Regions from separate parts of the Pelodictyon luteolum DSM 273 genome, predicted to be linked through region 2. Evidence: riboswitches for the same ligand, from Rfam matches in the RefSeq annotation. Region 2 holds a riboswitch; the other holds the start of a gene.
What was found. Region 2 has a riboswitch for cobalamin ahead of PLUT_RS05960 (zinc-dependent alcohol dehydrogenase). Riboswitches for the same ligand answer to the same signal wherever they lie in the genome.
Positions count from the first base shown of each region.

Region 1: another riboswitch for cobalamin. It lies ahead of PLUT_RS03005 (intein-containing adenosylcobalamin-dependent ribonucleoside-diphosphate reductase); the one in region 2 lies ahead of PLUT_RS05960 (zinc-dependent alcohol dehydrogenase).

Region 1 covers NC_007512.1:663,234-684,610, forward strand. The annotation lists gene PLUT_RS02950 (DedA family protein) at 1-369, opposite strand, end outside; gene PLUT_RS02955 (pyruvoyl-dependent arginine decarboxylase) at 468-1,013, opposite strand; gene tyrS (tyrosine--tRNA ligase) at 1,124-2,341, opposite strand; gene smpB (SsrA-binding protein SmpB) at 2,367-2,840, opposite strand; gene PLUT_RS02970 (FAD-binding oxidoreductase) at 2,849-4,336, opposite strand; gene mrdA (penicillin-binding protein 2) at 4,326-6,230, opposite strand; gene PLUT_RS02980 (hypothetical protein) at 6,234-6,725, opposite strand; gene mreC (rod shape-determining protein MreC) at 6,766-7,620, opposite strand; gene PLUT_RS02990 (co-chaperone GroES) at 7,795-8,166, shown strand; gene nadA (quinolinate synthase NadA) at 8,168-9,133, shown strand; gene PLUT_RS03000 (hypothetical protein) at 9,136-9,918, shown strand; cobalamin riboswitch at 9,959-10,239, shown strand; gene PLUT_RS03005 (intein-containing adenosylcobalamin-dependent ribonucleoside-diphosphate reductase) at 10,442-15,007, shown strand; gene PLUT_RS03010 (cell division ATP-binding protein FtsE) at 15,134-15,829, opposite strand; gene pdxA (4-hydroxythreonine-4-phosphate dehydrogenase PdxA) at 15,826-16,842, opposite strand; gene PLUT_RS03020 (DUF4293 domain-containing protein) at 16,845-17,309, opposite strand; gene PLUT_RS03025 (peroxiredoxin) at 17,565-18,239, shown strand; gene PLUT_RS03030 (ferritin-like domain-containing protein) at 18,388-18,882, shown strand; gene PLUT_RS03035 (rubrerythrin family protein) at 18,933-19,433, shown strand; gene PLUT_RS03040 (Fur family transcriptional regulator) at 19,608-20,057, opposite strand; gene PLUT_RS03045 (helix-turn-helix transcriptional regulator) at 20,228-21,377, shown strand, end outside.
Region 2 covers NC_007512.1:1,298,377-1,301,325, forward strand. The annotation lists gene trpD (anthranilate phosphoribosyltransferase) at 26-1,117, opposite strand; gene PLUT_RS05960 (zinc-dependent alcohol dehydrogenase) at 1,198-2,169, opposite strand; cobalamin riboswitch at 2,281-2,481, opposite strand; gene PLUT_RS05965 (hypothetical protein) at 2,646-2,949, opposite strand, start outside.

The DNA of each region.
Region 1 (21,377 bases), 630 kb from region 2:
GAGGAACACGGCTTTCGGCCCGTGTTTCTGGTAGAAGGCCTCAGTTTTTTCAAGGTGTTCGCGGTGAAAGAACCGGGAGTCGCTTTTCATGAAAAGACGCCTGCCGAGGTGTTTGCCGATGAGCCAGCCGGTAAGGTCGCCGAGGACGGCCCCGGAGGCGAGCGTGATCATGACGAGTGAGAGTTCGAGCTGGCCGGAGGCGGCAATGAGCCCTGCGGTGATGAGCAGCGAGTCGCCCGGGAGAAAGAAGCCCGCAAAAAGCCCGGTCTCTGCAAAAACGAGCAGGAAGAGCAGCAGGTACCCGCCCTGGAGGATCAGCTCATCGAGGGACCCGATATGGAGAAGGGCTTCGGACAGGGGCATTGGCATGGGTTGAAAGCATACGGCACCCTCCCCGGCCGGCTGGCGCGGTGAAGGTGCCGTTTCCTGTTGCTGTTGCTGCGGGCTGCTTGCTCTCTTTTGGGAGCTTAGGGGAGCAGGACTGCGCAGGAGATCACGGTCGTCCACATGCCGTTTTCGCCTTCAGCCGACTGCGTGATGTTGTAAGAGTTGATGATTTTGCCGCTCATCTTGTAGATTCCCTCGCGCTCGTCCCAGTCCTTATTGGGGTCGAACTCGATGCCGAGCGTGGTGGCAAGCATCGTTGCGGCCAAGTCCTCGGCGTATTCGCCGGACTGCTCTGCGTCTTCGCCGAACGGGTGGTGCTCGGACAGGTAGCCGTACTGGGTGTCATCGGCCGGGATGGCCACACCGATCGAGGCGGCGATGAGCCGGTTGTACTCGTTGGTGGAGTTGCGGGCCATTACCGCGAAGGTAATCTGGCCCGGGGTGAGCATTTTCACTCCCTCTTCAACGCTGACACGTTCGCATTTGGGAGGAAAGATGCTGGAGACGGTAACCAGATTGCATTTTTCGATTTTGGCATCTCTCAGCGCCAGCTCGAACGAGGAGAGATATTCCTTGTGCCTTCCCACACCTTTGGTGAAGAAGACTTTTGAAGGGACGAATGACAATGCAGTTCCTCCGGATAAATTGTTGCTGAAATTGTGACGCTACCGAATTTGAGCAAGTATAGGAAAAAGGGATGGCATTCAAAATGTTTTTTTAAGAGGGGAGCCGCAATTCAGCTGTTTCCGGCTGTTGCGATCCTGAAAAACTTCCGTTTGCCGGCTTTCAGGGTTTTCGGTTCATCTGAAAGCGTGATGATTGTCTTGACATCCGTAATCTTTTCTTCGTCGATGGATACCGCGTTCTGCTGGATCATTCGTCGTGCATCGGTTTTCGAAGCGGCCGCTCCAAGCGTTGTGAGGAGGTCGACGAGCGGAAGCTCGGGTTCGCTGAACCTGGTCAGTTCGATCTCTGTCGGTGCTTGCTTGTGGACGAAGAGCCGGTCGAAGTGCTCTTCGGCAGCTCCGGCCTCACCCGCCGAGTAGTACTGCATTACGATTTCGCGGGCGAGCCTCCGTTTGGCGGTGCGGGGGTCTTCTTCCCACCCTTCGAGGATTGCCCGGCGGCCTTCTCCGGTGAGCGGAAGCAGCAGGCGGCACCAGTTTTCGATGAGGGTGTCGGGGATGGAGAGCACGCGGCCGTACATGTCGGAAGGCAGGTCGTTGAAACAGACTGCATTGCCGAGCGATTTCGACATCTTATCCTCGCCACCGGTGCCGACGAGCAGCGGCATGGTGATGCAGACCTGAGGCAGAATGCCGTATTCGCGCTGCAGGTCCCGGCCGACGAGGAGGTTGAACTTCTGGTCGGTGCCGCCGAGCTCCACATCGTTTCGGAGATGGACGGAGTCCATGGCCTGGGCGAGCGGGTAGAGGAACTCATGGATGGATATGGGTTCACTTGAGCGGTAGCGGCGTTCGAAATCGTCGCGCTCAAGCATCCGGGCTACGGTGTAGTGGCTGGAGAGGCGGATGACGTCGGCAAACGTCATGTTGCCGAGCCAGTCGGCATTGTAGCAGATGGTCGTTTTATGGGGGTCGAGGATCTTCGAGGCCTGCTCGAAGTAGCTTGCCCCGTTTTCGCGGGCCTCTTCGGCAGAGAGCTGCGGTCGGGTCTTGCTTTTGCCGGAGGGATCGCCGATCATGGCTGTGAAGTCGCCGATGATGAGGATGGCCTCGTGGCCGAGGTCCTGGAACTCGCGGAGCTTGCGGAGCACGACGGAGTGGCCGAGATGGAGATCGGGGCGCGAGGGGTCGGCACCAAGTTTTACCTTGAGGGGCGCTCCGGTCTTGATGCTGTGCTGGATCTTCTGTTCTAGCTCGGCGCTGCTGATGATTTCAACCGTGTTTGCGGTGATGATGTCAAGCTGTTCCTGCAGTGAGGGAAAGGACATGGTGCGGTGTGTATCTAAAGGGTGGTCAGTACTGTTTCCTGAGCTGCTGCAGATGACGCTCGTTCTCCCTGCCCTTGATGGTTTCGCGCTTGTCATAAAGCTTTTTTCCTTTGGCGAGCGCAAGTTCCACCTTAAGCCGGCCATTCTTGTCAAAGAAAGCTTTCAGGGGGATGAGGGTCAGACCTTTTTCATTGATTTTCGACTGGAGGCGCCGGATCTCCTCTTTGTGGAGCAGCAGCTTCCGGCTCCGCTTGGGTTCAAGTGCATCGAGGTGGTTGAACTCGTAAGGGGTGATTTGCATGTTCTCGAGCCATACCTCGTCGTGGTGGATGGTCGCGAAGCTTTCATTGAGGCTTGCTTTGCCGAGGCGCACCGATTTCACTTCGCTGCCGAGCAGCTCTATGCCGGCGACGATGGTTTCGAGAATCTGGTACTCGTAGCGGGCTTTCCGGTTCTGGATGGCCTCCGTGTATGAACGTGTCTGCTGCTTTTTGGCCACCGGGGCGGTTACTTGTTGCGGTTTTCGAGATATTCGACAGGAATGATATTGCCGATGTTGAGCACCTGGAACGGGTCGAATGTGCGCTTCAGTGCGGCCATTTCCCTGAGCCCTTCCTCTCCGTACATAGCGGCAAGATATCCGCTCTTGAGCTTTCCGATGCCGTGTTCGGCCGACAGCGTGCCTCCGAGTTCCAGCACCTTCGCTATGAACTCCAGATAGAGCGCCTTGGCCTCGATGAACTCCAGATGGCTCCGGGGCAGGATGTTCAGGTGCACATGGCCATCGCCGATATGGCCGAAAATAATATAGACAAAGCCGTGCTGTTCGCAAGCAGTGCGGTAAAAATCGAACAGTTCCCTGAATCGGGGAAAGGGTACGGCCATGTCGGTGCTGACTTTACTCTCCGCCTGGCGGCTGAGCCATTCGTTGACCAGCAGCGGCAGGCTGTGGCGGAACTCCCGCATCCGGTCCTGTTCCTCGCGGTCGAGGGCGATCCATGACTCTTCAGCCATGCCGCCGTGCTCTTCGACGATGCTGAACAGGGCTTCCAGATCCTCATCTTCAGCCCCGGTGGTTGTTTCCTGTTCGAGGAAGACAGCCCCCGCCGTGTCCCCGGGGGTATCGGGGTACTTTTGGCGGAGAAAGCCGAGGGCGTTCTTTTCGAAGAGTTCGAGGGCACGGGGGCGCCGCGGGCCTTCAATCGCGCGCAGGGCCCCGGTGAAGCCCATCAGCCCGTCCAGCTCCTGGAAATAGATTATTGCTGAGATGAGCCTTTCCGGCAGGGGAATGAGCATGAGGTCCGCTTCGAGGATGAGGGCGAGGGTGCCTTCGGAGCCGATGAAGAGATCGATGAGGTCCATCCTCTCAGCGGTATAGTATCCTGCATTGTGTTTCGTCGTTCCGGGCATGCGGTACCGTGGGCGGTGGAACTCCCGGTGTTCTCCGGAGGGGAGCTCAAGGCGGAAGATGCCTTGGGCATCGGCACGATGCTCTCCCCTTTGGAGGCTGAGCATGTCGCCTTCAGGCAGGAGAATGGTGATGCGCTCTATGTGGCGGCGCGTGGCTCCGTATTTGAAACTTCTTGCCCCGGAGGAGTTGTTGGCGATGGTGCTGCCGATGAAGCAGAGCTTTTCAGTGGGGTCCGGCGGATAGAACCATCCTGCGGCTTCGGCTTTTTTCTGCACATCGGCGAGCATGGCACCAGCCTGAACCCTCATGATCGCTTTGCCGGGCTCTGTCTGCCGCGGCTCGCCGATGGCGTTGAGCTTTTCCATGGATATGACGTGTCCGCCGAGCGGAATCCTGCCTCCTGTCGTGCCGGTTCCGTTGCCCGATATGGTATAGCGCCGGCCGAGAGCGGCGGCCTCACGCAGCAGCGCTGAAATCTCCTCCGGGGTTTCCGGTATGTAGACCCCTTCGGTATGGCCTGTTTTCAGGTTGCTGGTGTCTTCCAGATAGCTCTGTATGGATGCAGGGTCCTGTTTATGGATCATGGGGTGCAGGTTCAGCCGTTGCCGCTTCCGGAGGGGGCGGTGCGGTTTCAATGACAGGAAGGGACTCCCCGAGCGAGTCGGGGGATGTTTCCGGCGTAGGGCCGGATACTGTGAGGGAGTCGGCTGCGGGGGGGCTGGGCAGCACGGGATGCAGGTAGTGCTGGATGAGCTTTCCTGCGATCGGCGCCGAGATGGTGCCTCCGAATCCTGCGTTCTCCGCCAGGACGGCGATGGCGATTTTGGGGTTGTCGACCGGGGCGAAGGCAATGAACCAGGCGTGGTCCTTTCCTCCCGGGTTCTGTGCCGTGCCGGTCTTTCCCGCAACCCTCACTCCGGGCACTGCGGCGAGCTGGCCGGTACCTTCCCTGACGACCTCCTCCATGCTTTCACGGATGAGCCTGAAGCTCGCCTCCGATACCGGGACAGGTCGGCTTAGGCTCGGCAAGGGGACGAACCTGCCGGTTTCGGTATCGCGGTAGCCGCTTGCGATATGGGGCTGGTGGAGGGTGCCGCCGTTGGCGATGGCTGCAGCGTAGGCCGCCAGCTGGACGGGTGTGGCGCCGAGCTCTCCCTGCCCGATGGCGAGGCTGACCAGGTACCCCTTGGTCCAGCGCCCTTTTCCGTAGCGGCGGTCATAGTATGCAGTCGATGGCAACAGCCCGCTGCGCTCGCCGGGCAGGTCGATGCCGGTCTCAGTCCCGAACCCGAACATGGCCCCGTACCGGGTCCATTCGGCAAATCCGACATCGAAGATGAGTCTGTAGAAATAGAGGTTCGAGGATACGGTGATTGCGCGCCGCATGTTTACCCAGCCGTGCCCCCTGCCGCCATGGCTGAGGAACCGCCGCCGGCCGTAGGTGAAGACGCCGTTGTCGAGTACTTTTTGCTCGGGATCGATCCTGTTTCCCTCGAGGGCGGCCATTGCGAGCACCATCTTGTAGATCGAGCCGGGGGGGTAGACGGCCTGCACGGTCCTGTTGAAGAGCGGTTTGCGGGGGTCACTGATGATTGCGCGCCAGCCGTCGGGATCGGTTGCGCCGTTAAAGGTTTCCAGGTCGTACCCGGGGGCGCTCTCAAGCGCCAGGATCCCTCCGGTGGACGGATCGATGGCGATGATTGCCCCTGATTTGCCGGTGGCTTCAAGGAGCTCCCCTGCGAGCTGCTGGAGCCCTGAGTCGATGGTGAGGTAGAGGTCGTCTCCTCTGACGGCGGGAATGTCGCTCCGGCCGTCGTCGTACTTGCCGGCGTAGCGCCCGAGCGGGGTGACCATTTCAAAACGGGCGCCTTTCGTACCTTTCAGTCGGTCTTCGTACTGCTTTTCAAGCCCGCTGAAGCCGATTTTGTCATCCTGGGCATATCCTTGCAGCACCAGCTCGGCGACATCCTTGCGCGCGATCTGGCGGAGGTAGCCGAAGAGGTGCGCTCCGTAACGGGAGTCGGCGTATTTGCGTTTGTTCTCCGCTTCGATGAGGACTCCGGGCAGTTCCCAGAGGTTTTCGCCGAGCCGTTCAACGTCCTGGCTCTCAAGGTCGCGACGGAGTGTGACGGCCGAGAACCGGTTGAAGTTCCGCCCCCTCTCGATTTTCTCCGCGACTTCCTCCATAGGCCTTCGGATCAGCCATGCAAGGGCCTCCGTTCCGGAATCGTTGAACTCTGCCGGGATGACTTTAACGGAGTAAAGCGGTCTGTTGTCGACCATGATGATGTCGTTGCGGTCGATGATGCGGCCCCGGGGGGGCTGGATCCAGACCCTGCGGATGCTGTTCGACGAGGATATCGAACCGAGTTTCTGGAAGTCGAGCACCTGGATCCAGAAAAGCCGGCCGAGAAGGACGGCGAAGATGGTCACAATGAGGATCGAGACGATCCTGGTGCTGTGCTGCAGTCTGTCCATCGATCAGTCTGAAATTGTATTTTTCAGGATGAGCAGGTTTGCCGCAAATGCAAGCACGAGGGTGAAGAGTGTTGCCAGAAACCCGAGCACGACGATGCGGTACAGGGGAGAGAGTCCGAGCGGGTTGAGGCCGATGGCCAGGACGGTATGCGAAACGAATGCAGCAGCGGCCGTTGCCCCGTATATGCGCCGCATTTTCTGGCTGGGGGTGGCATGGCTGTCGCGTGGGATGTGGAATGAGCCGGCCATAAAGCCGCCCGTGGTTCCCGCCAGCATATGGAGCCCCATGTCTCCCGTCATGAGGCCGCAGAGCATGCCGCCGAGAAAACCGAATCCGGTGCCGGCGTTTCGGCCGAGGGTGACGGCACTGAACCCGAGAAAGAGGGCGATGGCATCCGGGGCGGTATGCAGCAGGGTCAGGCGTGAAAACCCGAGTACCTGCAGGATGCAGACGATCAGGAGTACGAAAAGGAGTACGAAGATATTTCTGGCCACGGTTGTACTTGGTGCGTTATTGATTCGCGGTATTGTTTCGTTACTGTTTCGTCAGTGGGTCTCTTTTTCCGGGACCCGGGGTGCCGAGCATCCTAAGCTTTTCCGGCTCGTTGTTGAGCGGCGCCAGAAGGACGTAGTCCAGTCTGGAGAAATCGACGGCGGGTTTCATCGTGACCATGCTGAACAGCCGGCCGGGCATTACCGACGTCACCCGGCCGACAGGGAGGCCTGCAATTGCAAAGGTGCTGAAGTCGGTGGTGAGAAGCTCTTCTCCCTTGGCAAGGCTGCTGCTGATGGGAATGTGTTCGACATTGGCCATGTCTGCCCGTCCCCCGTCCCAGGAAACGAGGCCCGTGGTCCGGGTTTCCGCCGAGACCACGCTTACCTTGAAGTCGGAGTGGATGAGCGGCATGATGGATGCGTAGTGTGCCGATACCGATACCACCCGTCCGACAAGCCCGTCGGGGGTCAGTACCGTCATGTCTTTTCTGATGCCGTCGTTGCGCCCTTTGTCGACGAGGAGCATGTTTTCTCGTTCGCTGAATGTCCGGTCGATGACGCGGGCGGTTTTGAACCCCTGCATGGCCGGAGGCGTGGCGGCATGGATGTGCTCAAGTGCGCTCTGGCGCTGCAGTGCGGTTTCAGCGACGAGGAGTCTGGCAAGAAGCCGGCTGTTCTGGGCCAGCAGCCGGTTATTCTCCTCCTTCATGTGCAGGAGGTGGCCGAGGCTCTGGATTCTCTCTGCAACGTAGCCCCGAAGGTTGTAGCCGGCAACGGCGACTTTTGAGGGGACATCGTTTTGTTCAATCGCGGTGATGATGAGGGATATCCCCGACAGCATGACTGCGAGGATCCACGAATTGTATCTGAGAAATACCTTGAAAGAATTGTTCACGGTTCGGGATGGTTATGCAGCGTCTCCGGGGGCACTCCCGCCGGATCCGCTTCAGGCCGGTGGTCCGCCGGATTTGCCGGACACGGAATTTTTTTACATTTTCACTCTTCTTCAGGCGGCGGGCTCACTGGCCCGCAGCAGCTCAGGGGTAACCAGCTTGACCGGTTCGGGAACATGAATATAAGTAAATTTGTCGTTGTCGGAGACAGGGTCCTCGTCAAACCTAAATCCCTTGAGGAACAGACGAAATCGGGCATCTACCTTCCGCCCGGCGTCCAGGAGAAAGAGAAGATCCAGAGCGGCTACATCCTCAAGGCGGGACCGGGATATCCCGTAGCCCCTCCTTCAGCCGAGGAACCCTGGAAAGAGAGCGTGTCCTCGACGCAGTACATCCCTCTACAGGCCCGTGTCGGGGATCTTGCCATTTTCCTGCAGGCCAGCTCCCATGAGATCGATTACGATGGTGAGCGCTTTCTTATCGTTCCCAATGCAGCCATCCTGCTCCTTGTCCGGGAGGATGACGATCTTGAATACTATCTGAAGTGACATGAATACATCACATGCAGGCAGCGAACCTGAAGCATTTTCCACAACCGGGCTGCAGGAGCGCGTCAGGGCGCTGAAAAAAGAGATGCACGCCGTCATTCTGGCCCATTACTACACCCTTCCCGAAATACAGGAGGTCGCCGATATCGTGGGTGACAGCCTCGCACTTGCCCGTGCCGCCGAAACGGTCGACGCTGAGGTGATCGTCTTTGCCGGCGTCTATTTCATGGGCGAGACAGCAAAGATACTCAACCCGTCGAGGACGGTGCTGATGCCGGACCGCAATGCGGGATGCCCGCTTGCCGACAGCTGTCCGGAGGAGGAGTTTGCGGAGTTCCGCCGCCGCCACCCCGGGGCCGTCGCCATCACCTACATCAATTCCACCGCTGCCACGAAGGCTCAGTCCGACATCACCTGCACATCCTCGAACGCCCTCTCCATCGTTCGCCAGATACCCCCGGACCAGCCGATCATTTTCGGGCCCGACAGGAATCTCGGCGACTATATCGCCCGCCAGCTCGGTCGCGACATCATCCTCTGGCAGGGGTTCTGCTATGTCCATGAAGCCTACAGGGCTGATATGATGAAGACGGCGCAGAGGGAGCATCCCGGAGCTGAGCTCATTGCGCATCCTGAGTGCCGTCGTGAGGTGCTCGAACTTGCTTCGTTCGTCGGCTCGACCCAGGCGCTGCTCGACTATACCCAAAAGAGCCCTTCCGAAGCATTCATCGTGGCTACCGAGCCCGGCATCCTCTACGAAATGCAGCGCCGCTCGCCCGGTAAGACCTTCATTCCCGCTCCCCGCGACATGACAAACCCGAGGAGCGTCTGTACCCAGATGAAGCAGAATACCCTCGAGAAGCTATACCGGTGCATGCTTGAGCGTTCACCCGAAATCACCGTCCCGGAGCCCCTCTTGAGCGCAGCCCTGAAGCCGATCCGCAGGATGCTCGACATGTCCGCCTGAAGATGGGCGCGGAAAGGGCGCCAACCCCCGGAAGCCGCAGGCAGAAATTCCTTTCGGCCGTTCCGGCCGCCATCCTCATTCTTCCCGTACTCCTCTCTTTGCGGGGAGACGCCCTCGGCTGGCACGACCGTACCCATGTGGCCATTGCCCGGGCGGCAGGGTTCGAACGCTGGTACAGTGCTGCGGCTCCCGACGTTGCAAAGTCGAAGTACCCGTGCGGCGCCTATGAAGGGAAGAACCATTACTTCCACAATCCCGAAAACAGGCAGGTCACCGGCGGGATGGTGCAGAGGCAGATCAGCCTCCATGATCGTGCCGATGACCAGGAGGGGCACCTCTACGGCGCCATCGTGGCCTCGGTCCGGGAGTACCGGGCGCTTCGGGCCAGGGGGAAGTTCGCAGACTACCCGATGGTTTACTGTCCCCACTATGCCGGAGACCTTTCGATGCCGCTGCACAACGTGGCCTATGACGCCTTCAACCGCGCACGCCATCATGCCAATGACGGTGTCATCGAAGAGAGCGCGTTCCGGGATGCCGCCCTTCTCCGGAGCCGCATCTACCCCATACGCATCGGGAACGAGGATGAGCTTTGCCTTGAAATCGCCCGCATCGCCGAACTCTCCCGCCAGCTCGCCCTCCGGATGCAGCGCGAGGGCCGCGACATGACCCGGACGGAGGCCCTCGGCCAGGCGGTGCACTCCGCCTCGCTCCTTCAGGCCATCCTCATCTATGCCGGATGCCCCGTTCTCGATCTTCCTGAAAGCGCCTTGGAGCTTCCGTGAGACGGGTTGCGAATGATGTAAAAAATACTTAAACTTGACCCTGTTCTTTTTTCTTTCCGGTGCCGGACGCCCCCGTGGTCCGGATAATAGGGAAGTACGCGAAAACCGTACACTGTGCCCGCAACTGTATGATGGTTCGCCGTCAGCGAACAAGGCAGCTCTGCCGAAGTTTCCTGACGGTATGCTTCAATCCACTTCGCCGACCGCAATACTTCCGCAGGAAGGGCGTGGGAAGGATTGAGTGCCCGGATTGCCCGCCCCCGTGGCAGGCTGAAAATGCCGTCGAAAGTCAGGAAACCTGCCGGATAAACGCTGTCGAGATGGCTTCGGGATGAAGGCCGGACAGCTGCCTCTTGCCCCCTCATCGGGGTCCGTGTCAACATTTATGATTTATGTTATATTCTTTATTTCCGGTATGAAAAATGCTTCGGCTCACACTTACCGATATGGCTCGACGGCACGTATAAGTTGTTTTAAAAGAATATTTTAAGTTTCCCTCCAACTCTGATCCCGGAGCGCTTCCATGAAAATCTCCCGTCTCTTTACATCTCCCGGTGAAAACGTCTATGACCGGTTCGAATATACCCAGAAGTCTTCGGTCCTCAGGAACACTGACGGCTCCAAAGTGTTTGAGATGAATGAACTCGAGGTGCCGAAGCACTGGTCGCAGATGGCGGCTGACATCCTTGCCCAGAAATATTTCCGCAAGACGGGTGTTCCGCAGGTTGACGGAGATGGAAACCCCTTGCTTGACGAGGAAGGCCGTCCGGTCACCGGCAGCGAACACTCTATCCGCCAGGTCGTGCACCGTCTGGCCGGATGCTGGCGCCAGTGGGGTGAAAAACACGGATATTTCGACTCCCCGGAGGACGCAGAGGCGTTTTACGATGAGGTCGCCTACATGCTCATTGCGCAGCAGGGCGCCCCGAACTCCCCCCAGTGGTTCAATACCGGACTGAATTTCGCCTACGGCATCACCGGTCCTGCCCAGGGACACTACCATGTCGATCCTGCCACGAAGAAGGTGGTCGAGTCCGAAGATGCATACACCCGTCCGCAGGCGCATGCCTGTTTCATCCAGTCCGTCAATGACGATCTGGTCAATGAAGGCGGCATCTTCGACCTTGCGGTCCGCGAAGCCCGGGTGTTCAAGTTCGGCAGCGGCTCGGGCACCAACTATTCCAATCTCCGCTCCTCGGGCGAAAAGCTCAGCGGAGGCGGCAGCTCGTCGGGCCTCATGAGCTTCCTGAAGATCTTCGATTCCGCGGCCGGCGCCATCAAGTCGGGCGGAACCACTCGCCGTGCGGCCAAGATGGTCATTATCGACATCGATCATCCGGATGTCGAGAAATTCATTGAGTGGAAGGCCCGTGAAGAGGACAAGGTCGCCTCGCTCGTTGCCGGCTCGAGGATCTGCTCGCGCTTCCTGCAGGCCATTGTCGAAGAGGCCATCCTGAACGGCGCCGACAGACTCGAGAACCCGAAACTCCAGCGCCTGATCGAGAACGCCCTGCACCGTGCCGTGCCGATGAGCTACATCATCCGGGTGCTCGCCCTTGTCGAGCAGGGCTATACCACGCTTGATTTCGAAGAGTACGATACCCATTACGAATCGGAAGCCTACCAGACCGTCGGCGGACAGAATTCGAACAACACCGTGAGGGTGACGAACGCCTTCATGAAGGCGGTCGAGAACAACGAACTCTGGATGCTTAAGGAACGCACAACCGGCAAGACCGCCCGTGCGGTCAACGCCCGTGAACTCTGGGAAAAGATTCTCCTGAGCGCATGGAAGTGCGCCGATCCGGGCCTCCAGTTCGACACCACCATCAACGAATGGCACACCTGCCCGGCAGCCGGCAGGATCAATGCGAGTAACCCCTGTGTGACTGCAGAGACACTGGTCGCCACAGACCGGGGACTTGAGCGTATCGGGGAACTTGTCGGACAGTCGAGAGGTATCAGGGGTATTGAGGGCAAGCTGCACTGGGTCGAAAAGATTTTCCCGACCGGCACGAAAGAAGTATACGAGCTCCGGACGAAAGCCGGATATCGCCTGAAACTCACCGGAGATCATCCCGTTTATACTGAAAATCGCGGTGATGTCAAGGCCTGTGAACTCTCCAAGGACGATGTGGTCAGACTTGTCGGGGCAGAGTTTGGTAAAGAATCGACAGGCTCTGTCGATGTTGCCCAGCTGATCGGTCTGCTTGTCGGGGATGGCTGTATTACCCGGAATGCTGAACTCACGGCTTCCGGAGAGCAGCGCCGTGTTGCCTTTCTTGCCATGGACAAGGCTGAAGCGGAGATTACCGGATGGGCAAATACGCTCATTAACGATCTGCGTCCTGAGCTTGGCGAGCACAATAAGCAGGGTTCCCTCACCCAGACCCTCACCTCGTCCCGCGTCGCTGTCGGCAGCCCCAGAATTCTCAATCTGCTTGAGAACTATGCGGTTCTCGATGGTGGAAGCGAAAAGAAAATGTTTTCCGATGCGGTGTTCCGTCTTCAGCAGGCTGAACAGGCGGCTTTGCTCCGTGGACTTTTCACTGCCGACGGCACGGTTGCCAACTACGGTGTCAAATCCCGGTATGTCGCGCTCGATTCCACCTCGCTCGACCTGCTTCTGCAGGTACAGCTGCTGCTCTTGAATTTCGGCATCAAGGCCAAAATCTACGAGAATCGCCGGGCCGGAGACCTTGTCTCTATGCTTCCGGACGGCAAGGGCGGCATGAGGGAATATCCGGTGCAGGAGATGCACAGCCTGCGCATCAGCCGAAGCTCCAGGGTTCTTTTTCAGGAGTCCATCGGATTCATGGAGGAGAGCCGGAAGGCTGAAGCGCTCGCACGTCTGAACATGACGGTCGACACCTATCGTGACCCGCTGGTCGACAGGGTGGCATCACTGAGGAGTATCGGCCGGCAGCCGGTTTTCGATCTTACCGAGCCTGAGAACCATCACTTTATTGCCAACGGCATCGGTGTTCATAATTGCAGCGAGTACATGTTCCTCGACAATACGGCCTGCAATCTCGCCAGCCTTAACCTGATCCACTTCGTCGACGAAGAGTCCGGGCATGTCAAAATCAACGAGCTCCGCCACGCCGCGGCGCTCTGGACCGTCGTGCTCGAGATCTCGGTTCTCATGGCCCACTTCCCCTCTCCCGATATCGCGCGTCTCAGCTACGAGTATCGCACCCTCGGTCTCGGGTTCGCCAATCTCGGCACCGTCCTGATGGTGCTCGGCATCCCCTACGACTCCCCGAAAGCGCTTGCGCTTGCCGGTGCCATTTCGGCCATCATCACCGGCCAGGCCTATGTCACCTCAGCAGAGATCTCCCGCGACCTCGGTCCATTCGACGGTTACCAGGCGAACTCGAAGGAGATGCTCCGCGTCATCCGCAACCACCGCCGTGCAGCCCGCAACGAGTCGGAGGAGGAGTATGAGGAGCTGTCGGTCAAGCCGCGCGGCATCGATTCCGAGTACTGCCCGAAAGAGCTCTTCGAGGCAGCCGGCAGTGTTTGGGACGAAGCGCTGCAGAAGGGAAAGAAGTACGGGTTCCGCAACGCCCAGGTCAGCGTCATCGCTCCGACCGGCACGATCGGCCTCGTCATGGACTGTGACACTACCGGCATCGAGCCTGAATTCGCCATCGTCAAGTTCAAGAAACTCGCCGGCGGTGGTTATTTCAAGATCGTCAACCAGTCGGTGCACAAGGCCCTCAAGCGCCTTGGTTACGCTGCGCAGGAGATTGAAGAGATCGAAAAGTACTGCAAGGGAAGCGGTTCGCTTGAGGGGTGTCCGTCGATCAACAGCCAGTGGCTCATGAATCGGGGCTTCACTGAAGAGAAGATCGCCCTGCTCGAGTCGAACCTCGCAGCGGTCTTCGACATCCGGTTCGCGTTCAACAAGTGGATTCTCGGAGAGGAATTCTGTCAGTCGCTCGGCTTCACGGAAGCCCAGCTGAACGATCCCGGCTTTGACATGCTCCAGGCTCTTGGCGCCAGCGCCGAAGACGCTGAAGCGGCCAATGACTTCATCTGCGGCACCATGACCATCGAGGGTGCGCCGCACCTCAAGCTGGAGCACCTTCCGGTGTTCGACTGCGCGAGCCGCTGCGGGCAGAAGGGGCTGCGCTTCATCAACCACATGGCCCATGTGCGGATGATGTCGTCGGTCCAGCCGTTCATTTCCGGCGCCATCTCCAAGACGGTCAATATGCCGGCCACCGCCACCACCGCTGAAATCGGCGAGGTATACCTCTCCGGCTGGCAGCATATGGTGAAGGCCATCACCGTATATCGTGACGGGTCTAAGCTCTCCCAGCCGCTCAACATTTCAAGTTACCAGGATCTCGACGAAGTGATCATGCTCGGCAACGAAGAGGATCTTGACGAGACAAAGGGCCCACGCGAAGTCCAGGAGCGGATTATCGAGCGGGTCTACCACCGCAGCGAGCGCCGGCTCCTGCCGAAGCGCAGGAAAGGATTCATCCGCGAAGCATACGTAGGCGGCCACAAGGTGTTCCTCCGTACCGGCGAATACGAGGACGGCTCGCTCGGCGAGGTGTTCATCGACATGTACAAGGAGGGGGCATCCTTCAAAGGTCTGCTCAACTGTTTCGCCGTGCTGGCCTCGAAGGCCCTGCAGTACGGCATGCCGCTCGAGGAGCTGGTCGACAGCTTCACCTTCACCCGGTTCGAACCGGCGGGTGCCGTCCAGGGGCACAACGCCATCAAGAACTCGACCTCGATTCTCGACTACGTGTTCCGCTCCATAGGCTACGACTACCTCGGCCGCAAGGACTTCGTGCATGTCAAGGCAGTCGATGAGGTGCCCGAGCACGGTGCGGATGCAAAGAATAGCAACGGGCAGACCTCGCCGGTGGCGGCACTGGAAGCCGAGGCGGTTCCTGCCGCCCATCATGCCGGATCCGAGTACACCAATACGCTGAAGAGCCAGGTCATGCAGGCAAAGGTGCAGGGCTATACGGGCGAGCAGTGCGAGAACTGCGGTTCGATGAGGGTCAAGCAGAACGGAACCTGCAAAGTCTGTGAAGACTGCGGAATGACGACCGGCTGCTCATAGGCGGCATCGGCTTTCCCTGCGACATACCTTGAAGCCCCCATGTTCAGTCTGAGCATGGGGGCTTTTTGCTGGTGCCGGACTTTCGCCGCAGGGCGGCTGCTGAAAGTCCCGGCTGCTGAAAGTTCTCTATGCAGGGACGGGCCGGAAGCCGGTGGCACCCTCCCGGATGGAGGCTTCAACGAGGCTCCGGTCCTGTATCAGGAGGGTTCTGGAGGGGGAGTGGCGGATGAGTTCATAGTCGTGGGTGCCGATGACGACGATGATGCCTTTCTGGTTGATCTTTTTCAGGTACTCGAGGATTTCAATCGAGGTGTCGGGGTCGAGATTTCCTGTCGGTTCGTCGGCAAGGATAACCAGCGGTTCGCGGACCAGTGCGCGGGCGATCGATACCCGCTGCTGCTCACCGCCCGAGAGGCGGATCGGCAGCTCCCCGGCGACATCCGAGAGTCCGACGCTTTCGAGCGCGTGCATCACCTTTTCACGGATCAGTTTCTCCTTCGTGCCCGTTACCTTCAAAACGAACGCGAGGTTGTCGTAAACGCTGCGGTCTTCAAGCAGCCTGAAGTCCTGAAAGACGATGCCGAGTTTGCGCCGCAGGAGCGGGATCTCCCTTTTTTTGATGGTACGGGAGTTGTATCCGGCTATGATGAGCTCCCCTTTTTTCGGCTTGATCTCCATATACATCGTTTTCAGGAGGGTCGATTTCCCGCTCCCGCTTTTTCCTGCAATAAAGACCAGTTCACCCGGCTGGATGGTCAGGTTGAGATTGGAGAACACCGGCTTTCTGTTGAGCTCGATATCAAGATTGACGAATGAAATCATAGGGGCGGTCCTGTTTTCTTTTTCCTGTTTTCAGCAATGGTTGCGGCAAGGAGCGTGGCTTCGTGCAGGCTTTCGGCCGAAGCCGTGCCTTTTCCCGCTCGGTCAAATCCCGTGCCGTGGTCGGGAGAGGTGCGCACGATCGGCAGGCCGAGGGTTACGTTGACTCCGCTGTGGAAAGCGAGCACCTTGAAGGGGAGCAGCCCCTGGTCGTGGTACATGGCCAGAACGACGTCAAAGCGGCTCTGCATCCGGGCCCCGAAAAATCCATCGGCCGGAAAAGGCCCTTCGATATGCATCCTCTGCTGCAGGCGCTGGATTGCGGGGCGGATCAGCTCCTCCTCTTCACGGCCCATGATCCCTCCGTCGGATGCGTGGGGGTTGAGGCCGAGGACGGCGACGGCAGGGTGTTCGAGCCCGAAATCGGTTTCAAGGCAGCGCGCGAGGCGGAGGAGAAAGCGGTCGATATCCGTTTTCCTGACGAGCAACGGAACCCGTTCAAGGGGTTCGTGGATGGTCAGCAGCGCCACCTTCAGGCCCGATACCCTGTCGGCGAACAGCATGATGGGGGAGGGGACACTGAACATCCTTCCGAGCATGCCGGTGTGTCCCGAGTCTGGGCAGCCGGCAAGGGCGAGCGACTCCTTGTGGAGGGGGGCTGTGACAAGCGCGTCAAACTGCCCGTTCCGGCAGAGTTCCGCCGCGGCCTTGACGGACTGCATTGCGATGCTTCCTGCTTCAGCCGTCACCGTCCCGGGCTCTATCGAGAGGGGTTCGGCAACGCTCAGCACCGGGAGGACCCCGCAGCTGCAGGAGGGCAGGTGCTCAAGCGCCCGGGCGTCTTCAACCCGCTCCAGCTCTATGGGGAGGCCGAGTGCCTGGCGGTAGTGTTCAAGGACACGGTATGAGCCTGCAACGGCGAACCGGTGGCCGCTCTTCTGGAGCTCGAGGAACCCCTTCAGTATGATTTCCGGGCCGATGCCGTGGGGATCGCCGAGCGAGAAGACGATACGCATGGTTAGAGTCGCTTGTATGCGTTGGCGATTTTCTCGTCCTTCTGCACTCCTTTCATGGCGAGCCAGAAGAGAACCGGCTCCGGGAGTATCATGAAGAATCCGGTTTCAGGCCCGTGCACGAACCCTGCCCCGCCGGCGAGGAAGTACTGGTTCATGAAGTGTGCAGCCGTGAGGGTGGAGAGCAGGTCGCCGACAAAGAGAAGGACGCCGAGTGCGATCACTTTCTGCTGGAGCGCGCGTTGCTTGTAGAGGAATATTGCTGCCAGGGCAGCAATGGCGGTGAGCGGCGAAAAGATCCCGGACGCAATGGTGCCTGCGGTGAAGAGGATGCCGGCACCCTCAAACGGGGTGAAGTCGCCAATCGGAAAATACTCCAGAGCGCTGAAGCCCCAGAACGGGAAAAGCATGCTGCCGCAGGCGAGAAGCGCGACGAGGAACAGGTAGAGGGTCTGGATTCGTGCTAGCATGACGGTACGGGTTTTTCGATACGGCTATCGTGTTGATGTCCCTGAATTGCAGTCAATATACATAAAGCGCTTAAAAAGATATGGGGGCGATGTGCCGTGGATTGGCTGCGATCGGTTTTTTAATAAATAATAGTTCTTATTTAAGATTTATTCTTGATTATTTGCCGGAGTATCGTATATTGATTTCAGGAGTTGAAGGCAACAATTTTTTCTGCAACAAACAAATCAACAAAACACTTAATAGGAGAACATGCCATGTCACAGCATCCTGAAGAAGAACTGTACTACGATATTTCCATGCCGCTGCTCGGTGACGAGTTTCCGGAACTCGACGTACAGACCACCCATGGCCCGATGAACATCCCCGGAGACCTGAAAGGCTCCTGGTTCGTGCTCTTCAGCCACCCGGCAGACTACACCCCGGTCTGCACCACTGAGTTCGTTGCATTCCAGGAGAGGGTACCGGAGTTCGATAAAATCGGCTGCAAGCTGATCGGCATGAGCGTCGACCAGGTATTTTCGCACATCAAGTGGGTTGAGTGGATCGAGGAGAAACTCAACGTCGAGATCACCTTCCCGATCGTCGCAGCCAATGACCGGATCGCCAACAAGCTCGGTATGCTTCACCCCGGAAAGGGCTCCAATACCGTGCGCGCCGTCTTCGTCGGTGACCCGCAGGGCAAGGTGCGCCTCGTGCTGTACTACCCGCAGGAGATCGGCCGTAACATGGATGAGATCCTTCGCGCCGTGACCGCACTGCAGTATTCCGACAAGCACAAGGTGGCCATGCCGGCAGACTGGCCGAACAACACGATGCTGAAGGACCGCGTCATCATTCCTCCGGCCAACAACGTTGCCGACGCCAAAAAGCGTCCGAGCCAGTATGAGTGCTATGACTGGTGGTTCTGCCACAAGGCGATGGAGAAATAAGCCTCCCATTTCTTCCTTTCCCTGAGGTGCCCCATGCCGGGTGCCTCGGGGATTTTTTTGTGGAATGAGGCTTTTTTTTCTGTAGAAAATTGTTTCTTATTGCCTATAGCGTAACGATAACCAATACCCCAACGAGGAGAATTGCACCATGGGAACAAGAGGACGTGAAATTGTCGGCGAGCATATTGACCGCGTGCTTGAACTGCTCAACAAGGCTTTTGCCGATGAGTGGCTTGCTTATTACCAGTACTGGATCGGAGCAAAAATCGTCGAAGGGCCGATGAAGGACGCCGTCATGGCAGAACTTCTGCAGCATGCGGCCGATGAACTCCGCCATGCCGATATGGTCACCACCAGAATCATCCAGCTCGGCGGCAAGCCGCTTGTGAACCCGAAGCTCTGGTTCGAATGGACCAACTGCGGCTACGACGCCCCTGACAACCCGTTTGTCCGGAACATCCTGGAGCAGAACATTTCAGGAGAGCAGTGTGCAATTTCGACCTACCACAGCATTATCGAGGAGATCGGCATGAAAGATCCGATCACCTACAACCTTGCCGTGCAGATCATGCAGGACGAGGTTGAGCATGAGGAGGACCTCCAGTCGCTGCTCGAGGACCTGGGGATGTTCCTCAGAAAGTGAAGTATTCTACATTCTAACTGAATCAAACCCAAAGAAGGAGACCAACACGTATGCCTACGACCCACGAAAACCTCAAGAGTGCATTTGGCGGAGAGAGCCAGGCGTTCATGAAATATGTGACCTTCGCCAAGAAGGCAGAGAAAGACGGATTCAAGAACATCGCCAGGCTGTTCAGGACCACGGCAGAAGCCGAGCGGATCCATGCTGAAGCCCACCTCATGGCTGATGATGCAGTCGGCTCTACTGCCGAGAACCTTGAAACCGCCATCGGTGGCGAGACCTATGAGCACAACGAGATGTATCCGCCGATGTATGAGCAGGCCGTTAGCGAGGGCCACAAGGCAAAGCGTATGTTCGGATTCGCCGTTGAGGCTGAAAAGGTGCATGCCGCACTCTACCGCCATGCGCTCGAGTCTGTAAAGAACGGACAGGATATTGTAGAGACCGCCGTGTGGCTCTGCCCTGTCTGCGGGCACATCGAGCTCGTGACGCCTCCTGAAAAATGCCCGATCTGCAACGTGAAGGCTGAAGTCTACGTGCAGGTAGCCTGAACGGAGAAGAATGGCCGTTAAAAGCCTCTATCGGGGGCTTTCTTCGTGCCTTTCTTCGTGCCTCTCTTCGTGCCTCTATTGCTCAGCAGCAATGCAAAAAGCCTCCGGAAGTCCGGAGGCTTTTTGGTGCCTGAGTTTCAGTGCAGGTTGTTTATTACGGGTGAGGAAGACTGTTCATGCATGTTTTTTCCTGCAGCTCTCGCAGATTCCGCTGACCACCATGCGCTTGCCGAGTACGGTGAAGTTGCCGATGGCTTTCTCCGGTACGGGCACCTTGTCGAGCGTTTCATCGGTGAAGTCGATGATTCTGCCGCACTGCACGCAGTGCAGGTGGTGGTGGCTCATGAGGTCTGTGTCGAAGCGCCGGACGCCGGAGTGGGATTCAACGGTTTCGATGATGCCGATTTCGGCAAAGGTGAGCAGCGTCCTGTTCACGGTATCGAAAGAGATCGTAGGGTGCAGTGCTACGAGTTTCCTGTATACGCCGTCTGCTGAAGGGTGTTCTTTCGAGCCTGCCAGCGCCTTGAAGATTGCAAGCCGCTGAGGGGTGATTTTCAGCCCGTGTGCCCTGCATCGCAGCATGAACTCCTCTGTCATCGAGCCCTCTGTGGTTGCGTTCATCATTATTTGTCCTCGCTGTAGAAACAGGATAAAATATATCTTAATATTAAGGTAGCGAAACTTTTCACAAAGAGCAATTCTTATTTAATAATGGAAACAACAGCTCGCTGCGATGTTTTGTTCTCAGCTGCAGAACATATATTTTATCTTTGTCATTTTACACCTTCTCCCCTATGTCCATGAAACGGTGTCCCGTCACGAAGCTTCCCGTTACTGAGAGCCCCAGGTGGCAGGTTGAGCATCCGGAGCCCGGATACCGGGTTTTTTTCGAGGTTATCGGCCCCGACATCATTCACGCAAAGGTTGTCGGTGATGAGCCTACCTATCTGGATTATATCGACGTAGACGTTTTCCAGAACATATGCGAGGAAATGCAGCTCAATGGCCGGAAGGTTTTTGTGGTGGTCGACTATGATCCGATCAATGAGGTCCGCCTGAGCTATAAGAGGGACTTCGGGAACCTGTTCTACAACTGGGGACCCTGGATCGCTGTTCTTGTTGTCTACAATGTCCGCCCTGCAATCACGGCCCACATGCTCGGTCTCGGTGCGCTCTGTCCTGCCCGTTCCGAGGCGCTCATTGTCGGCAGCTACAGGGAGGCTATGGAGCACATCGCCGACTACAAGCGCAGGTATGGTCCTGCAGATGTTCCCGAGCCGCCTGTTGCGGATTCGGTTGAGGATATTGCGGGCCGTTTTTTTGCCGCCGTTTCGCGTATCTCATGGCTCGACATGCTTGATCAGCCGGTCACTGCTCCCCCCGAGGAAAACGAATTCCGGTTGTTTTTTACGGCACTCGATGAACTGCGCAGGGACCTCCTGGTTCGCGAAGAGGAGCATCAGGAGAAGCTCCGGAAACTGCGTGAGGAGTACAGGCGGCGTGAAGAGGAGTGCCGGATCCAGATCAACCTCCGCCAGGACCTGAGTCGCAGGGACGCGGAGCAGTATGAGGCTGAGCTGTACCGGTTGCGGAACATTCTTTCTGCAAAAGAGGATGAACTCGCCGGCGTGGCCGGTATGTTCGACTCGAAGATCTCGTCACTTGTAAAGCTTTGTCAGGAGATTGACCGGGTTGATGCCACCGCCGAGCTGCGTGAGACCATCTCAACCCTCTGCCACAAAATCTCCCTCCGAAAGAATGCCGAAATTGAGCTCAGCACCGAGCTGACTGATGCGGACGCATGTTTTCTCGCTGCACTGCAGGACCGCCATCCCGGCCTGAACGAGCGTGAGCGGCGGCTGAGCCTTTTCATAAAGCTGAACTATGCGACGAAGGACATCGCCCGTTCGGCAGGCATATCGCTCCGCGGGATGGAGAACATCC
Region 2 (2,949 bases):
CCTCCGAGCCCTCACAGCCACAGCCTTATCTGCTTTCATTACTCATAAACACATCACGCCCCTGATACTGACGCAGGGCTTCGAATTTCTCATAGGCGGCACCGCTCTCAAGTGCATGGCGCGCCTTGTCACCACCCTCGCGATACGACGATGCAATGCCGGACACATAGAGTGCTGCCGCTGCGTTCATGCAGAAGAAATCGGCTGCCGCTCCGCCCTCGAGGCCCTCCAGGACAGCGAGAACTGTTGCTGCATTCTCCCTTGCAGTGCTTCTGCTTGCGATGCATTCGAACGGCACCGTTTTCATCCCGAAATCCTCCGGAGTGACTTCATAGTGCGTAATGCTTCCGTCCCGGAGTTCAACCACGCGGGTCGGCCCGGAGAGGGAGAATTCATCAATACCGAACGCCGGGTCGAACCCCGCTGCCGTACCGTAGGGAGAGAGTGCCGCTGCCATCCCTATGTCTCTCAGGATTTCCACCATCTGTACCGACACGGCAGGGGCATAGGCTCCGATAACTGCACAGTTGTTCTGCCGGCAGGGACGGGTGAGCGGACCGAGGATGTTGAATGCCGAAGTGAAACGCATGCTTCTGATGAGCCGTGCCCAACCTGACTGCAGGAACGCCTCTCCCGGCAGATAGCATATCCCTGCATGCCGGAGACTCTGTGCGGCCCGCTCAAGCGGGTGGTCCAGATCAACCCCCAAAGCCTCGAAGATATCGGACGCTCCAGAAACGCCGGTAACGAGCCGCGCACCTTTTTTTGCTATGGGCAGACCGCATGCTGCGGCAATGAGTGCGGCGGGGCTCGAGCAGTTCAAGGTTTTCAGCCGGTCGGATCCCGTGCCGACGATATCACATACAGGCCCCACGAGATCCACATCGATTTTCAGGGTATCGTGGCAGTCAAGCGCGTCCCACGCTCCGGACAGTTCCCCGGTGGTCGGTCCCCGCATCAGATGTGCTGCAAGAAATGCCCCCTGCTGAAGCTCCGGCTGAAGGTTGAGGATAACCTGCCGATAGGCCTCCCGGGACTCCTCGCGATCCATGATGTGGCCACCGGCAACAGCGGTAATCAACTTTCCGAATTCCCGAAGCCGTTGTTCATTCTCCATTGATTTTTTCCTTCATAATCGGCCCCCGTCCGATCCCGGCGGAGGCACTGTTGTTGTAATAACACGCTCATCAGGGCACCTCAGACAATGACATGGCGGAAACCTTTCCCGCTGAGGACTGCTTCCATTGCGGGTTGCACCCCGTCCAGCCGGATCCTGCGCTCAATAAGGAACCCGAGCTCAGCGCTGTACCATGAAAGCAGGCGGACTGCTTCACCCATATCATGAAGCCGGCAGCCATAAGCGCCTATGAATGCAAGCTCACGGTAATGCAGCTCATCAACTACGCGGGCAGGGATTGCCGGCTCCTTCCCTATCCCGCTGAACAGGCAGAACCTGCCGCCGGCCGCCAGCCGGTCGACTCCGGCCTCAATGGCTTCCGGAGCCGGCGTGGCGTTGAAGACAACATCAAACAGACCACAGGGCGCGCCCGGATGTACGTCGGTGCCGATTCCGAAACGATTTCTGAACACCTCGCTCTTTGAAAGCTTCTCTATATCAGGATCGGACATAACGACAGAAGCGCCACATTCCCTCGCCACAAGGGCAACGAGAAGCCCCAGCGTACCTGCCCCGTAAATGAGGACCCGCTCCCGGGAACTCACACCTCCCTGCCGCACGCCGTGTACGGCACAGGCGAGAGGTTCGGCAAGCGTTGCCATCACCGGGCCGACTCCCTCAGGCACTTCGAGAAGGCTGGAGCGCGGAGCCGTGAGGAATTCAGCAAAACCGCCATCACGATGAAAGCCGGTGATGCGCATGTCCGGGCAAAGGTTCTGGCGCCCGCTCCGGCACGCCATACAGCTGCCACAGGCTTGACCGGGCCACAGGGCATAAAGCTGCCCCGGATTGCCCTCGATAGTGCCGCTGACTTCATGGCCGAGAACCCGTGGCAGCCGGAGGTCACGATGTCCCGAACTCCACATCTTGGCATCGGTGCGGCAGATCGCGGCCGCCCGGACCCGCAGAAGAACCTCGCCTTCGCCCGGTATCGGAATCGGCCGATCGAGAATCGAGAGTGATTTGGGGCCGCAGAGAAGGAGTGCTTTCATGTTTTCGCATAAATAAAAAAGGGCTTCGTCCCATCTTCATTGAAGATGGAGCGAAGCCCTTTGCCATTGGGATTCTCTCAAGGCACTCCCCACGGGGGTAAATGCCGATTATTGGTAAGGGTTCGTCACAGCAGGTCTTCTGGCTCCCGGATCATTCCTCCCCCGCAGACCTTCCCATTCCGGTATGCCGGAACAGTGACCATCCCCTTCCGGGGATCTTGTGCAGGTTCAGTTCCCGGTTACAGCGGCGGGACCGCCACGGATTCACACCGTGTTCCTGGATGCTATGCAACCACTCATTGCAAAGGTAATGCATCCGCGATGAAATACAAATCATGCAAAGCCACAGGAACAACATGGAGCTTCCGCCGGGCTGCTGAACCAGTGTATCAATCTGAACGGGCTTGAAATACTGCCTCAGTCACCGCGCCATGTGCCGCAGTTCCATACCATGAGGTAAGGAGCGGGGAGAGAGGCTAAAGGGCAAACAGCGTCACCGACACGATAAGCAGCGAGTTCAGGGAATACGGATACCCGTATCCGAACGGATCCCAGAGCGGGTCAGCAGGCTTTTCCTGCATGCCGACGGGAAAACACGCCTCCGGCCTCCGGTGCTGCAGGATGGCTCTGGCCATCCGCGGACTGGTGAACAGCATCCTCGGGCTTGTGGAAAACACCTCAAGCGGAGGCGGTGAGATGAAATCCGGAGCCCGCAGCGCCGGAAAGAGGCGGCGGAGGATCGAAAGAAAAATGCGTGTGCCGATGCGACCGACAGAGAGG